2 linked regions of the Reyranella humidisoli genome follow. The main gene of each other region encodes a partner of the protein of the gene in region 2 in a complex. Links are inferred from orthologs where the notes say so. Each region holds a gene or a part of one and is shown on either strand. Other genes may lie near its edges.

Region 1 (9,957 bases), 270 kb from region 2 along the record:
GCTCGACCTGTTCAAGGCGCCGGGCGTCGCCGAGACGATCGACTGGTCGACGGCGCTTTCGGAACTCGACGTGCTCGACCTCGACCCGCGGACGATCAACGACACGCTCGGCGTGCTGCTCAAGTACCAGGACGACATCCAGCGCCTGCAGGGCTCGGAAGCGGCCGAAATCCTGCGCAAGGTGAAGTCCGACATCGCCGCCCAGCCGCTCGGCTGAGCGGGAGGATGGACGCGCTTCCCGATACGCCGCCGGCACCGGCCCCCGGGCCGGGGCCCCGCGGCGGCAAGCTCGCCAGCAACATCGTGCACTTCGCGCGGACCTTGCGCACGGCGGGCCTGCGCGTCGGGCCGGGGCAGATCCTGCGCGCCATCGAGGCGGTCGAGGCTGCCGGCATCCGCAACCGCGACGACTTCTACTGGACGCTTCATTCGGTCTTCGTGAACCGCCGCGACCAGCGCGAGATCTTCGATCAGGCATTCCACGTCTACTGGCGCAATCCGCGCCTGCTCGAGAAGATGATGGACATGCTTCTACCGCAGATCGGCGTGCCGGCCGAGCAGGACAAGGGCAAGCAGCTCAGCCGCCGCCTGCAGGAAGCCCTGCAGCCTGGGCAGGGCGAAGCGCCGGAGCAGTCGGAGGAGCCGCCGGAAGTCGAGGTCGAGGCGACCTTCACCGTGTCGGACCGCGAGGTCCTGCAGACGCGCGACTTCGAGCAGATGTCGCAGGCCGAGATCGACGCCGCCCTGCGCGCCATCGCCCGCCTGCGCCTGCCGGTGCCGGAGCGCCGCACCCGCCGCTACCAGTCGGCCCGCCGGGGCCCGCGCATCGACTTCCGCGCCTCCCTGCGTCGGGCCATGCGGCCGGAAGGGCTGACGGAGCTGTCACGGCGCGAACCGCGCCGCCGGCCGCCGCCGCTGGTCATCCTGTGCGACATCTCCGGCTCGATGGCCCGCTATACGCGGATGTTCCTGCATTTCATGCACGCCATCACCAACGACCGCGACCGGGTTTATTGCTTCACGTTCGGCACGCGCCTGTCGAACGTGACGCGGGCGCTGCGCAACCGCGACGTCGACGTCGCCTTGCAGAAGGCCTCGGCGCAGGTCGAGGACTGGTCGGGCGGCACGCGCATCGGCCAGGCGCTGCACGAGTTCAACAACAGGTGGTCGCGCCGCGTGCTGGGGCAGGGGGCGGTCGTTCTCCTCATCACCGACGGGCTGGATCGCGAGGGCGCGTCCGGCCTGGATGAGGAAATGGAACGCTTGCATAAGTCCTGCTCACGCATGATCTGGCTCAACCCGCTCTTGCGGTACGGCGGTTACGAGCCCAAGTCTCAAGGCAACAAGGCGATGCTGCCGCATGTCGACGAGTTCAGGCCCGTCCATAATCTGGAGAGCCTGTCGGGTCTCATCGAGGCCCTGGGATCGCGCACCGTCGGCGCCGACCGGCGCCTGGCGGGATGGCAGACCGACCTTCGCAAGGAGTAGACCATGAGCGACGCGCTGGAAGTTCTCGATCAGGTCGGCAAGTGGAAGGCCGACGGCAAGGGTGTCGCCGTCGCCACCGTGATCGTCACCTGGGGATCCTCGCCACGACCCGTAGGCAGCCAACTCGGCGTCGACGACAAGGGAAACATGGTCGGCTCGGTCTCCGGCGGCTGCATCGAAGGCGCGGTCGTCAGGGAAGCGCTCGACGCCATCAAGGACGGCAAGCCGCGGCTGCTCGATTTCGGCGTCACCGACGAGCAGGCCTGGGATGTCGGCCTCGCCTGCGGCGGCAAGGTCCAGGTCTTCGTCGAAAAGGTGAACTGATGAAGACCGAGACTCTCGCCGCGCTGCAGGAAGCTCGCGCCAACCGGCGGGCGGTGACGCTCGCCACCCGCCTCAGCGATGCCGCCGAAGCACTTGTTTATCGCGACGGCGCCAAGGGCGAACTCGCGGGTGAGGGCGCGCTCGTCGCGGCCGCGCAGCGCGCCATGGATATCGGCAAGAGCGAGACGGTCGAGATCGCGGACGACAAGATATTCCTGAACGTCTACGTGCCTCCGCCACGGCTGATCATCGTGGGTGCGGTGCATATCGCGCAGTCGCTGGCACCGATGGCGGCCATGCTCGAGTTCGACGTCACGGTCGTCGATCCGCGCGGCGCCTGGGCCACGACCCAGCGTTTCCCCGGCGTGAAAGTGATCCAGGATTGGGCGGACGAGGCCTTCCAGGCGATGGGCCTCGACGGCTCGACCGCCGTCGTGACCTTGACGCACGATCCCAAGCTCGACGATCCGGCGCTCGAATCGGCGCTGAAGTCAGACGTCTTCTATATCGGCGCGCTGGGCAGCCGGCGGACCCACGCCAAGCGCAAGGAGCGTCTGGCCGAGGTCGGGATTACCGAGGAGATGTTCGCCCGCGTCCATGGGCCGGTTGGCCTCAACATCGGCGCCAAGTCGCCGGCCGAGATCGCCGTGTCGATCCTCGGCCAGATTATCGAGGTGCGGGCGCGGCGCCTCGAAGCGCTGTCGGCGCCGAAGGTCGCGGCAGCGTGAGATTCGGCGAGACACCGATCGACGAGGCGGCCGGCGCTATCCTGGCGCACAGCCGGCGCGCTGACGGCGTCAATTTCTCGAAGGGCCGCATCCTCTCGGATGAGGATATCGCGCGCCTGAAGCAAGCCGGTGTCTCGACCGTGGTCGCCGCGCGGCTGGGCTCCGACGACGTGCACGAGGACGAGGCGGCCGCGACGGTCGCCAAGGCGCTGGCGGGCGAGGGGATCGACGTCACCGCGCCCTTCACCGGCCGCTGCAATCATTTCGCCCGCGAGGCTGGACTGGCCGTGCTCGACCAGGAGCGCATCGACGCGCTGAACGAACTGGACGAGTCCGTGACGGTCGCGACCCTGCCGCCCTTCGCCCGGGTCGAACCGCGCCAGATGGTGGCGACGGTGAAGATCATTCCCTACGGCGCGCCGAAAGCCGCCGTGGCCCGCGCCGTCGATGTCGCGAAGGCCGCGAACCGGCCGATGATCTCGGTGGCGCCGTTCCACGCGATGCGCGCGGGTCTCGTACAGACGAAGCTCCCGGGCACGCGCGACAAGGTTCTCGACAAGGCCGTGGGCACGACGACCAAGCGCCTGACCTCACTCGGCAGCACGCTGAACGGCGAGCGCCGCGTCGCTCACGATGCAAAGGCTATCGCGGGCGCCCTGGCGGAACTGAAGGCTGAGGGCTGCGACCTCTTTCTGATCGCCGGCGCGTCGGCCATCGTCGATCGAAACGATGTCGTGCCGGCCGGCATCGAGGCGGCGGGCGGCAATGTCATCCACTTCGGCATGCCGGTCGATCCCGGCAATCTGCTCCTCACGGCGGAACTGGACGGCAAACCGGTGCTCGGCCTGCCGGGCTGCGCCAAGTCGCCGAAGTACAACGGCTTCGACATGGTGCTGGAGCGGCTTGCCGCGCGCCTGCCGGTCGGCCGCGCCGAGATCGTGCGCATGGGCTCGGGCGGCCTGCTGGCGGAAATTCCCAGCCGGCCGCAGCCGCGCGACGAGACGGACTCCGAGGATACCGGTCCGCAGCAGGCGCCGCGCGTGGCGGTGTTGGTGCTGGCGGCCGGCCGCTCGACGCGCATGGGCGGGCCGAACAAGCTGCTGGCCGAAGCCGAAGGTGCGCCGCTGGTCGTCCATGCGGTGAAGGCGGCGCTTGCTTCGCAGGCGGTCGAGGTCGTCGTGGTGCTGGGCCACATGGCCGACGATGTCCGCGCCGCCGTTGAGAGAGCGGTCCAGCCGCGCTCGCGGGTGCGCTTCGTCACCAATCCGGATTTTGCCCAGGGCCTCAGCACCTCCGTCCGCACCGGTATCGGCGCATTGCCTACGACGGTCGATGCGGCGGTGGTCCAGCTGGGCGACATGCCGGGCGTTGGCGCGCCCCTGCTCAATCGCCTGATAGCCGCCTTCAGCCCGGTCGAGGGCCGCGCGATCTGCGTGCCGACGGTGGGCGGCAAGCGCGGAAATCCCGTGCTCTGGGCGCGGCGCTTCTTTCCGGAGATGGCGAAGCTGTCGGGCGACAGCGGCGCCAAGCATCTGATCGGCGAGCATGCCGATCTCGTCTGCGAGGTCGAGATGACGGGCGAGGCCGCGATCACCGACATCGACACGCCCGAGGCACTGGCGGCCTGGCGGGCGCGGAGCACTGCATGAGTTTTTTCCGATGAGCTTCGACGTCGCCGCCGTTCGCGGCCAGTTCCCGATCCTGTCCGAAATCATCGACGGGCTACCGGTCCACTATCTCGACAACGGCGCCTCGGCGCAGACGCCGCTCGCGGTGATCGACGCCGTGCGCCACTACGAGACGACCGGCCGCGCAAACGTACTGCGCGGCGTGCATCGCCTCGCCGAACGCGCCACCGAGTCCTACGAGAATGCCCGCGCCCAGGTCGCGACATTCCTCGGTGTCCCGACCATGGAGATCATCTTTACCGGCGGCTGCACGGCGGCGATCAATCTCGTGGCCTATTCCTTCGGCTCGCTCCTGAAGCCCGGCGACCGCATCCTGCTGTCGGAGATCGAGCACCATTCCAACATCGTGCCGTGGCAGATGCTGCGATCGCGTTCGGGCATCGAACTCGACATGCTGCCGGTCACGACCGACGGCCGCATCGACCTCGAGGCCCTGCCGCGCCTGCTGACGCCGCGCACCAGGCTGGTGTCGCTGGCGCATGTTTCCAACGTGACCGGTGCCCTGCTCGACGTGCGCGCCGTCGTCGAGGCGGTGAAGTCGGTCGGCGCCCGGGTGATGCTCGACGGCGCCCAGCGCGCGCCGCACGGGCCCGTCGACCTTCCGTCGCTGGGCGTAGATTTCTACGCCTTCGCTGGGCACAAGGCCTATGGGCCGAACGGGATTGGCGTGCTGTGGGGACGGCTGGAGCTTCTCGACGCGATGCCGCCCTTCATGGGCGGCGGCTCGATGATCGGCCGCGTGACCCTAGCCGAGACGACGTGGGCGCCGTCGCCGCGCCGCTTCGAGGCGGGGACCCCGGCGATCGGCCCGGCCATCGGTCTGGGTGCGGCCTGCGCCTGGATGCAGGCGCTCGACTGGACGGGCGCGCACGACCACGAGATGGCGCTGGTGCAGCGGCTCATGGACGGGCTGCAGAAGATCGACGGTACGCAGATCTTCGGCCCGGCGAGCCTGCAGAACCGATATCCGGTCGTGTCGTTCATGCTTGACGGCGTGCATCCCCACGACGTGGCGCAGACGCTTGATTCGTTCGGCGTCGCGGTGCGCGCCGGGCATCATTGCGCTCAGCCGCTGATGGACCGGTTCGACCTCGACGGCACGACCCGCGTCTCGATGGCGCCGTACAACGACAACAGCGACATCGACGCGCTGCTGACGGGTGTCGCGCATGCGGCGAAGACGCTGCGATGAGCGACCAGCTCTACCAGGAGCGCATCGTCGCTCTCGCAAAGGCGAAGACCGGGGCCGGCAAACTCGCCGAGCCGACGAAGACGGCGCGGCGCGACAATCCCCTGTGCGGCGATCGCGTGATCATCGACGTGCGTCTCGATGGAGAGGGGCGCATCGCCGAGATCGGCCACCAGGTGCGCGGTTGCCTCCTGTGCCAGGCTTCGGCCTCGGCGCTGTCCGCGGTCGCCGTCGGCCGTGATGCCGCCGGCATTGCCGAACTGCGCCACGACGCCGAACGCGCGCTGGGCCGCGAGGCCGGTGAGACGCATGAGCCTTTCGACGCCTTCGCACCGGTCGCCGCCCACAAGTCACGGCAGGAATGCGTGCTGCTGCCGCTCGAGGCGCTGAAGGACGCGCTTTCGTAGCTCGGCGCAGCGCGTCGGATAACGCAACGCCTCAGATGCAGGGAATATTGTCATCCCGAGCGCAGCGAGGGATCCTTAGCAACAGCCAATCAAGAATTCCTCGCTGCGTTCGGGATGACACGATTATTTTTGTCCGCGCAGTGCGTCGGACCTAAAGGTACGTACACCTACTTTGGTCGCTCCACCGCCGTGCTTGTGTCACAGTCGATAGGCAAGGTGCGCACGCATCCTGGGAGAGACCATGCGCCTTTTGATGAACGTCGTGGCCCTGCTGGGCCTCCTTGCGTTCCCGACCTTCGCCTTTGCCCAGGACCTCGCGCTGAAGCGCGTCATGCTGTCGTCCGGCGGGCTGGGCTACTTCGAATATGAGGCGACCGTCGAGGGCGACGCTACGCTGAAGCTCACCGTGTCGCTGGGGCAGGTCGACGACGTTCTGAAAAGCCTCGTGGTCTATGACGACAAGGGTGGCGTCGGCGGGTTGAGCCTGCCCGGACGCGAGCCGCTGGCGCAGGCCTTCAAGGACCTGCCGTTCGACCAGGGGTCGCTGGGTTCGCCGGCCGAGCTGTTGCAGACCCTGAAGGGCGCGCAGGTCACCGTCGGCGGCAGCCGCGCGCTCACCGGCCGCATCGTCTCGGTCGAGGAGGACACGCTCCTGCTGCCCGAGAACAAGGGCACGATGAAGCGCACGCGGGTCACGCTCTACACCGACCGCGGCCTGCAGCAGTTCATCCTCGAGGAAGCCGAGAACCTGCAATTCGCCGATCCTGCGTTACGCGACAAGGTCGGCCAGGCGCTGGTCGCGATCCAGGGCAACCGCGCCAAGGACGCCCGCACCATCGACCTGTCGATGCGCGGGCAGGGCAAGCGCACGGTTCGCGTCGCCTACATCGTCGAGGCGCCGGTCTGGAAGGCCTCGTACCGGCTGACGCTCGGCGCGGATCCCGCGGCGGCGCGCTCGGCGCTGCAGGGCTGGGCCATCGTCGAGAACATGAGCGGCCAGGACTGGAAGGATGTCGAGCTGACGCTCGTGTCGGGCCGGCCGGTCGCATTCCATCAGGCGCTCTACAACGCCTATTACGTGACGCGCCCCGAGATCCCTGTCGAGATCGCCGGCCGCCTGATGCCGGGCGTTGATCGCGGTGGTGTCGTCGCCGACCAGAAGCGTGCCAATGCGCCGCTGCCCATGCCGGCACCCGCGCCGTACCGGGCGCAACAGGAAAGGTCCGTCTCGTCGCCTGCGATGGCGCCTCCGCCTCCGCCGCCTGCAGGCATGGCTGCAGCCGCGGAGCAGATCGAGGCCAGTGACGCCGCCACGCAGGTGATCTTCAAGTTCCCGCGCGCCGTCAGCGTCGAGAACGGCCGCACGCTCTCAATTCCGATTGTCGACAGGCAGGTGCCGGCACAGCGGCTCGCGCTCTATCAGGCCGACGCCGCAGCGCGCAATCCGCTGGCCGCGATCCGCCTGACCAACGACGGCGAATCGGGCCTGCCGCCGGGCATCATCACGCTCTACGAGCGCGACAAGGCCGGTTCCGTCTCCTATGTCGGCGACGCGCGGCTGTCGGGTTTCCCGGTCGGCGAGACGCGCCTGCTGGCCTATGCGCTGGACGAGAAGATCGTCATCGAACGCGACGTGGCGCAGGCCGAGCGGGTGGCGTCGGGCACCATCGCCAACGGGGCGCTCCGGCTTTCGCGCGTCATCCGCCAGAACACCGTCTACCGCGTGCGCGGCCCGGCCAAGGAGCCGCGCCAGCTCGTCGTGGTGCAGCGTCGCCTGCCGGGCTGGACGCTGACCAAGCCCGAGGCGAAGGACGTCGAGCTGAGCGAGGGCAATTACCGCATCCCGTTCCAGCTTCCGGGCGGCGACCAGACGCAGACCTTCGAGGTCGTGCAGGAGCAGACGCAGCAGCAGGAAATCCGGCTGGTCGAGAGCGCGGCCGAACAGATCCGCGTCTATGCCCAGGCCCGCGAGTTCGACGCCAAGACGCGCGAGGCGCTGACCCGCGTGCTGCAGCTCCAGCAGACCGTAGCGGAGGCCCAGCGCAAGGTGGCGCAGGTCGACGCCGAGCGGCAGGCGATCGTGCAGGAGCAGGCGCGCCTGCGCGAGAACCTGGCGCGGGTTCCGGCCAACAGCGACCTGCAGCGGCGCTACCTCGCCACGCTCGACAAGCAGGAGACCGACCTCGAGGCGCTCGCCAAGCGTCGTGCGGAGGCCGACAAGGCCGTCGAGGAAGCCCGCGCCGCGCTGCGCACGTATGTGAGCCAGCTCGGCTGATCTCGAGAAGGATCCCTCGCTGCGCTCGGGATGACACGAACATTGTCATCCCGAGCGCAGCGAGGGATCCTTTCGACTAACCCGCCCTTAGCGTCCTCACCGCGTCGTCGCGGCGGAACAGGTAGAGCAGGGCGCGCAGGGCCTGGCCGCGCTCAGTCTGCAGGTCCGGATCGCGGGCGATCACCAGTCGCGCATCGTCGCGCGCGGCCTCCAGAAGCTCGTTGTGGATCGCCAGGTCGGCCAGGCGCATGTCGGGCAAGCCGCTCTGGCGGGTGCCCAGAAGCTCGCCGGCGCCGCGCAGCTTGAGATCCTCCTCGGCGATGCGGAAGCCGTCCTCCGTCTCGCGCATGATCGCGAGGCGCGACTTGGCGGTCTCGCCGAGCGGCATGGCGTAGAGTAGCAGGCAGGTCGACTTGGCGCTGCCGCGCCCCACGCGACCGCGCAGCTGGTGGAGCTGGGCGAGGCCGAAGCGCTCGGCATGCTCGATCACCATCACCGTCGCAGCCGGCACATCGACACCGACCTCGATCACGGTCGTGGCGACCAGGATCGACAGGCGGCCGTCGGCAAAGGCCGCCATCGTGGCCTCGCGTTCCGCGCTCTTCAGCCGTCCGTGCAGGAGCCCGACCTTGCCGGGGAAGCGGTCGCCCAGGATGCGGAAGCGCTCCTGTACGTTCGCGAGGTCGATCTCCTCGGATTCCTCGATCAGCGGACAGACCCAGTAGACGCGCGCGCCGGCCGCGATCTGGCGGCCGATCCCCTGGGCGACCTCGCCGAGCCGCTCCAGCGGCATTGTGCGGGTGTCGATCGGCTGGCGGCCCTTGGGCTTCTCGGTGAGCTTGGAGACGTCGAGATCGCCGTAGGCCGCCAGCATGAGCGTGCGCGGAATCGGGGTCGCGGTCATGACGAGGAGATCGACGGCATGGCCCTTCGACGACAGCGCCATGCGCTGATGCACGCCAAACCGGTGTTGTTCGTCGACCACGGCCATTGCGAGGTCGGCGAATTCGACATCCTCCTGCACCAGCGCGTGCGTGCCGACGACGAGCTGGATCGTGCCGTCCGCCAGGCCCTGCAGCGTCTGCTTCTTCGCCCGCTGGCCGTCGCGGCCGGTCAGCAGCGCGATCCTCACGCCGGCGGCTTCCGCCAGCGGCGCGATGGTCGCGAAATGCTGGCGTGCCAGCAGCTCGGTCGGCGCCATCATCGCCGCCTGCGCGCCGGCCTCCACACAGATCAGCATGGCGAGCAAGGCGACCAGCGTCTTGCCGCTACCGACATCGCCCTGCAGCAGGCGCACCATGCGCTCCTCCTTACCGAGATCGTCGGCGATCTCGGCGATGGCCTGGGTCTGGCTGGAGGTCAGCTCGAAGCCCAGCGAGGCGAGGGCGGCCTGGCGCAGCCGGCCGTCGCCTTTGGTCGCATGGCCCGCGAGCGTGCGGTTGTGATGGCGCACCAGCGCGATGGCGAGCTGGCTGGCCAGCAGCTCGTCGAAGGCGAGGCGGGCGCGGGCCGGGTGGGCGGGCGACAGGTCACCCGGCTCCCCGGGCGCGTGGGCGCGGGCGACCGCCGTCTTCCAGTCGCTCCAGCCCTGCTTCCTGTGATAGGCGGGGTCCTGCCATTCCGGCAGCGCGGGCGTGCGCTCGACGGCGGCGGCAGTTGCCTTCTGCACCGGCCGCTGCGTCAGTCCAGCGGTGAGGCCGTAGAGCGGCTCGACGCGCAGGATCGACGGGCGTTCGTCGAGCGGCACGACATGGTCGGGGTGCGTCATCTGCACCTCGCCCTGGTAGATCTCGACCTTGCCGCTCACCACGCGGGTCTCGCCGGGCGGCAGCAGCTTCTTCAGATAGTCTTCGCGGCC
Region 2 (2,736 bases):
GGGCGCCACCGAGTCGAACAACCTCGCCATCCGCGGCGTGGCTGAGTTCTACAAGGACCGGAAGAACCACATCATCACGACGGTGACGGAGCACAAGTGCGTGCTCGATACCTGCCGCCATCTGGAACAGCAGGGCTTCGAGGTCACCTACCTGCCGGTCCGGCAGGACGGCCTGCTCGATCTCGACGTGCTGCGCGCGGCGATCACCGACAAGACGGTGCTGGTCTCTGTCATGGCCGTGAACAACGAGATCGGCGTCATCCAGCCGCTCGCCGAGATCGGCAAGATCTGCCGGGAGAAGAAGGTCTTCTTCCATACCGACGCGGCCCAGGCCGCGGGCAAGATCCCGCTCGATGTCGAGGCGCTGAACGTCGATCTGATGAGCATCTCGGGTCACAAGATCTATGGGCCCAAGGGCATCGGTGCGCTCTACGTCCGCCGCAAGCCGCGCGTGCGCCTCGTGCCGATGATCGTCGGCGGCGGGCAGGAGCGGGGCTTCCGATCCGGCACCCTGCCGACGCCGCTCTGCGTCGGTCTGGGCGAGGCAGCCGAAATCTGCATGAAGGAAATGGACGCCGAGGCCAAGCGGCTCAAGAAGCTGCAGGAGCGGATGCTGAACGGTCTGCGCGCCAAGCTGACGGACATCGTCGTCAATGGCGACCTCGAGCACCGCATCCCGGGCAACCTCAACATCAGCTTCGCTTATGTGGAAGGCGAATCTCTGATGATGGGGATCAAGAACCTGGCGGTTTCCTCCGGTTCGGCCTGCACGTCCGCCTCGCTCGAGCCCAGCTACGTGCTGCGTGCGCTCGGTGTCGAGGAGGAAATGGCCCATACCTCGCTGCGCATCGGCCTCGGTCGCTTCACGACCGAGCACGAGATCGATACCGCGGTCGACGAACTCGTGCGTCACGTCACCAAGCTGCGCGAAATGAGCCCTCTCTGGGAAATGGCCCAGGAAGGAATCGATCTCAAGTCCATCGAGTGGGCCGCCCACTAGGGGTGCCGCTTCAAGGTTCGAGGAGAGTGTCATGGCCTACAGCGAAAAGCTGATCGATCACTACGAGAATCCCCGCAACATCGGCTCGCTCGACAAGACGGCCGAGGATGTCGGTACCGGCCTGGTCGGCGCGCCGGCCTGTGGCGACGTGATGAAGCTGCAGATCAAGGTCGGCCCGGACGGGCTGATCGAGGACGCCAAGTTCAAGACCTTCGGCTGCGGTTCGGCGATCGCCTCCAGTTCGCTCGTGACCGAGTGGGTCAAGGGCAAGACGATCGACGAGGCGGAGACCATCAAGAATACCGACATCGCACGCCATCTGGCGCTGCCGCCGGTGAAGATCCACTGCTCCGTCCTTGCCGAGGATGCGATCAAGGCGGCCATCGCCGACTATCGCGCCAAGGCCACCAAGAAAGACGACAAGGCCGACGCGGCCGAGTAGCCAATCCGGAGCCCAACGCATGACCACGACCACCGAGACCCCGAAGCCGGCAGCGCCCGCCGCGCCGCGCCCGCGCCGTCCCCGTCCGCAGCTCATGATGGTGACGCCGCTTGCCGCGGAGCGCGTGAAGGGGCTGATCGAGGGACGCGGCAAGCCGACCGCGGGGATCCGCATCGGCGTGCGCACCAAGGGCTGCTCGGGCCTCAGCTACACGCTGGAGTTCGCCGACAAGCAGGAGCCGATGGACGAGGTCATCGAGGCCAGCGGTATCAAGCTGCTGGTCGACCCGAAGGCCTCGCTGTTCCTGATCGGCACCGAGATGGACTACGAGGAAGAGAAGCTGAAGTCAGGCTTCGTGTTCAGGAACCCGAACGAGAAGGGCCGCTGCGGCTGCGGCGAATCCTTCCACGTCTGAAGACCCGTCATGGATCATTTCGCGCGGCTGGGAGTGCCGGCGGCGCTAGACGTTGATGTCGCTGCGCTCGACCGGGCCTATTTCGCGCTCCAGCGGCAGTGGCATCCTGACCGCTTCGTCTCCAGGCCGCCTGAGGAGCGGGCGAAGGCCTCGTCCGAAGCCGCTTCCCTGAATGAAGCCTATCGCACGCTGAAGGATCCGCTTCGCCGCGCGTTCTACATGGCGGAGCGGGCGGGAGTGGAGATGCCGGGCGACGGCAAGACCATCGACGACCCGGAACTGCTGATGGAAGCCATGGAGGCGCGCGAGGCGCTGCACGAGGCAAGCGCCCCCGAGGCGGTCGACGCGCTGGCCGCGGAAGCCCGTCAGGGCGTGCAGAAAGCGCTGGCGGGGTTGGCCAGTTTGTTCTTGGCAAACGACAGGGCCGCCATCAGAAAGGCGCTCCTTCGCCTGCGCTACCTCGACAAGTTCGCCGAGGAGGCGCGGGCGCGTCGCATGAACATCGAACGGTCGGGCGCATGACCTTGCTGGAGATCCACGAGCCGGGCGAGACGCCGCTGCCGCATGCCGGCGAGGGCTCGCTGGCGGTCGGCATCGATCTCGGCACGACCAATTCCGTGGTCGCCATCGCCCGCGACGGCAAGCCGGCGGCGCTGCACGACGAGAGCGGCAAGGCGCTGGTGCCGTCGGTCGTGGCCTATCCCGAGGCGGGTGGCGTGCTGGTCGGCGAAGATGCCCGTGCCGTCATGGCTGCCGAGCCGCGCAATGTCGTGGCCTCCATCAAGCGCCTGATGGGCCGGGGTGCGGCCGATCTTCATGCGGTGGCCGGCGTGCTGCCCTACGAGGTCGAGCCAGGCACCGGCGAGACCGACATGGTGA

The links.
Region 1: the proteins of iscU (region 2) and KQ910_RS24860 are in contact, whole or in part, in a solved structure (PDB 5XT5), measured with the Bacillus subtilis proteins. The link is inferred for Reyranella humidisoli from one-to-one orthologs.

What each region holds. Positions count from the first base shown.
Region 1 is NZ_JAHOPB010000003.1:270,797-280,753, forward strand. The notes cover bases 3,374-6,309. They hold KQ910_RS24860 (aminotransferase class V-fold PLP-dependent enzyme), read left to right. Parts: upstream 3,374-4,199; coding sequence 4,200-5,420; downstream 5,421-6,309. Other genes in these bases: KQ910_RS24855 (NTP transferase domain-containing protein), read left to right, coding at 3,374-4,189; KQ910_RS24865 (iron-sulfur cluster assembly scaffold protein), read left to right, coding at 5,417-5,824; KQ910_RS24870 (DUF4139 domain-containing protein), read left to right, coding at 6,066-6,309. Also shown: KQ910_RS24835 (AAA family ATPase), read left to right, coding at 1-217; KQ910_RS24840 (vWA domain-containing protein), read left to right, coding at 226-1,488; KQ910_RS24845 (XdhC family protein), read left to right, coding at 1,492-1,812; KQ910_RS24850 (XdhC family protein), read left to right, coding at 1,812-2,540; more of KQ910_RS24855, read left to right, coding at 2,537-3,373; more of KQ910_RS24870, read left to right, coding at 6,310-8,099; ATP-dependent DNA helicase RecG, read right to left, coding at 8,176-9,957. UniProt on the Bacillus subtilis protein: Type II cysteine desulfurase that acts as the initial step in the SUF-like Fe-S cluster assembly pathway.
Region 2 is NZ_JAHOPB010000003.1:7,758-10,493, forward strand. It holds iscU (Fe-S cluster assembly scaffold IscU), read left to right. Parts: upstream 1-1,031; coding sequence 1,032-1,442; downstream 1,443-2,736. Other genes in the region: KQ910_RS23415 (IscS subfamily cysteine desulfurase), read left to right, coding at 1-1,000; KQ910_RS23425 (HesB/IscA family protein), read left to right, coding at 1,462-1,857; hscB (Fe-S protein assembly co-chaperone HscB), read left to right, coding at 1,867-2,379; hscA (Fe-S protein assembly chaperone HscA), read left to right, coding at 2,376-2,736. UniProt on the Bacillus subtilis protein: Part of the SUF-like system that mediates the biosynthesis of iron-sulfur (Fe-S) clusters. Acts as a sulfurtransferase and thus transfers sulfur from SufS to SufB.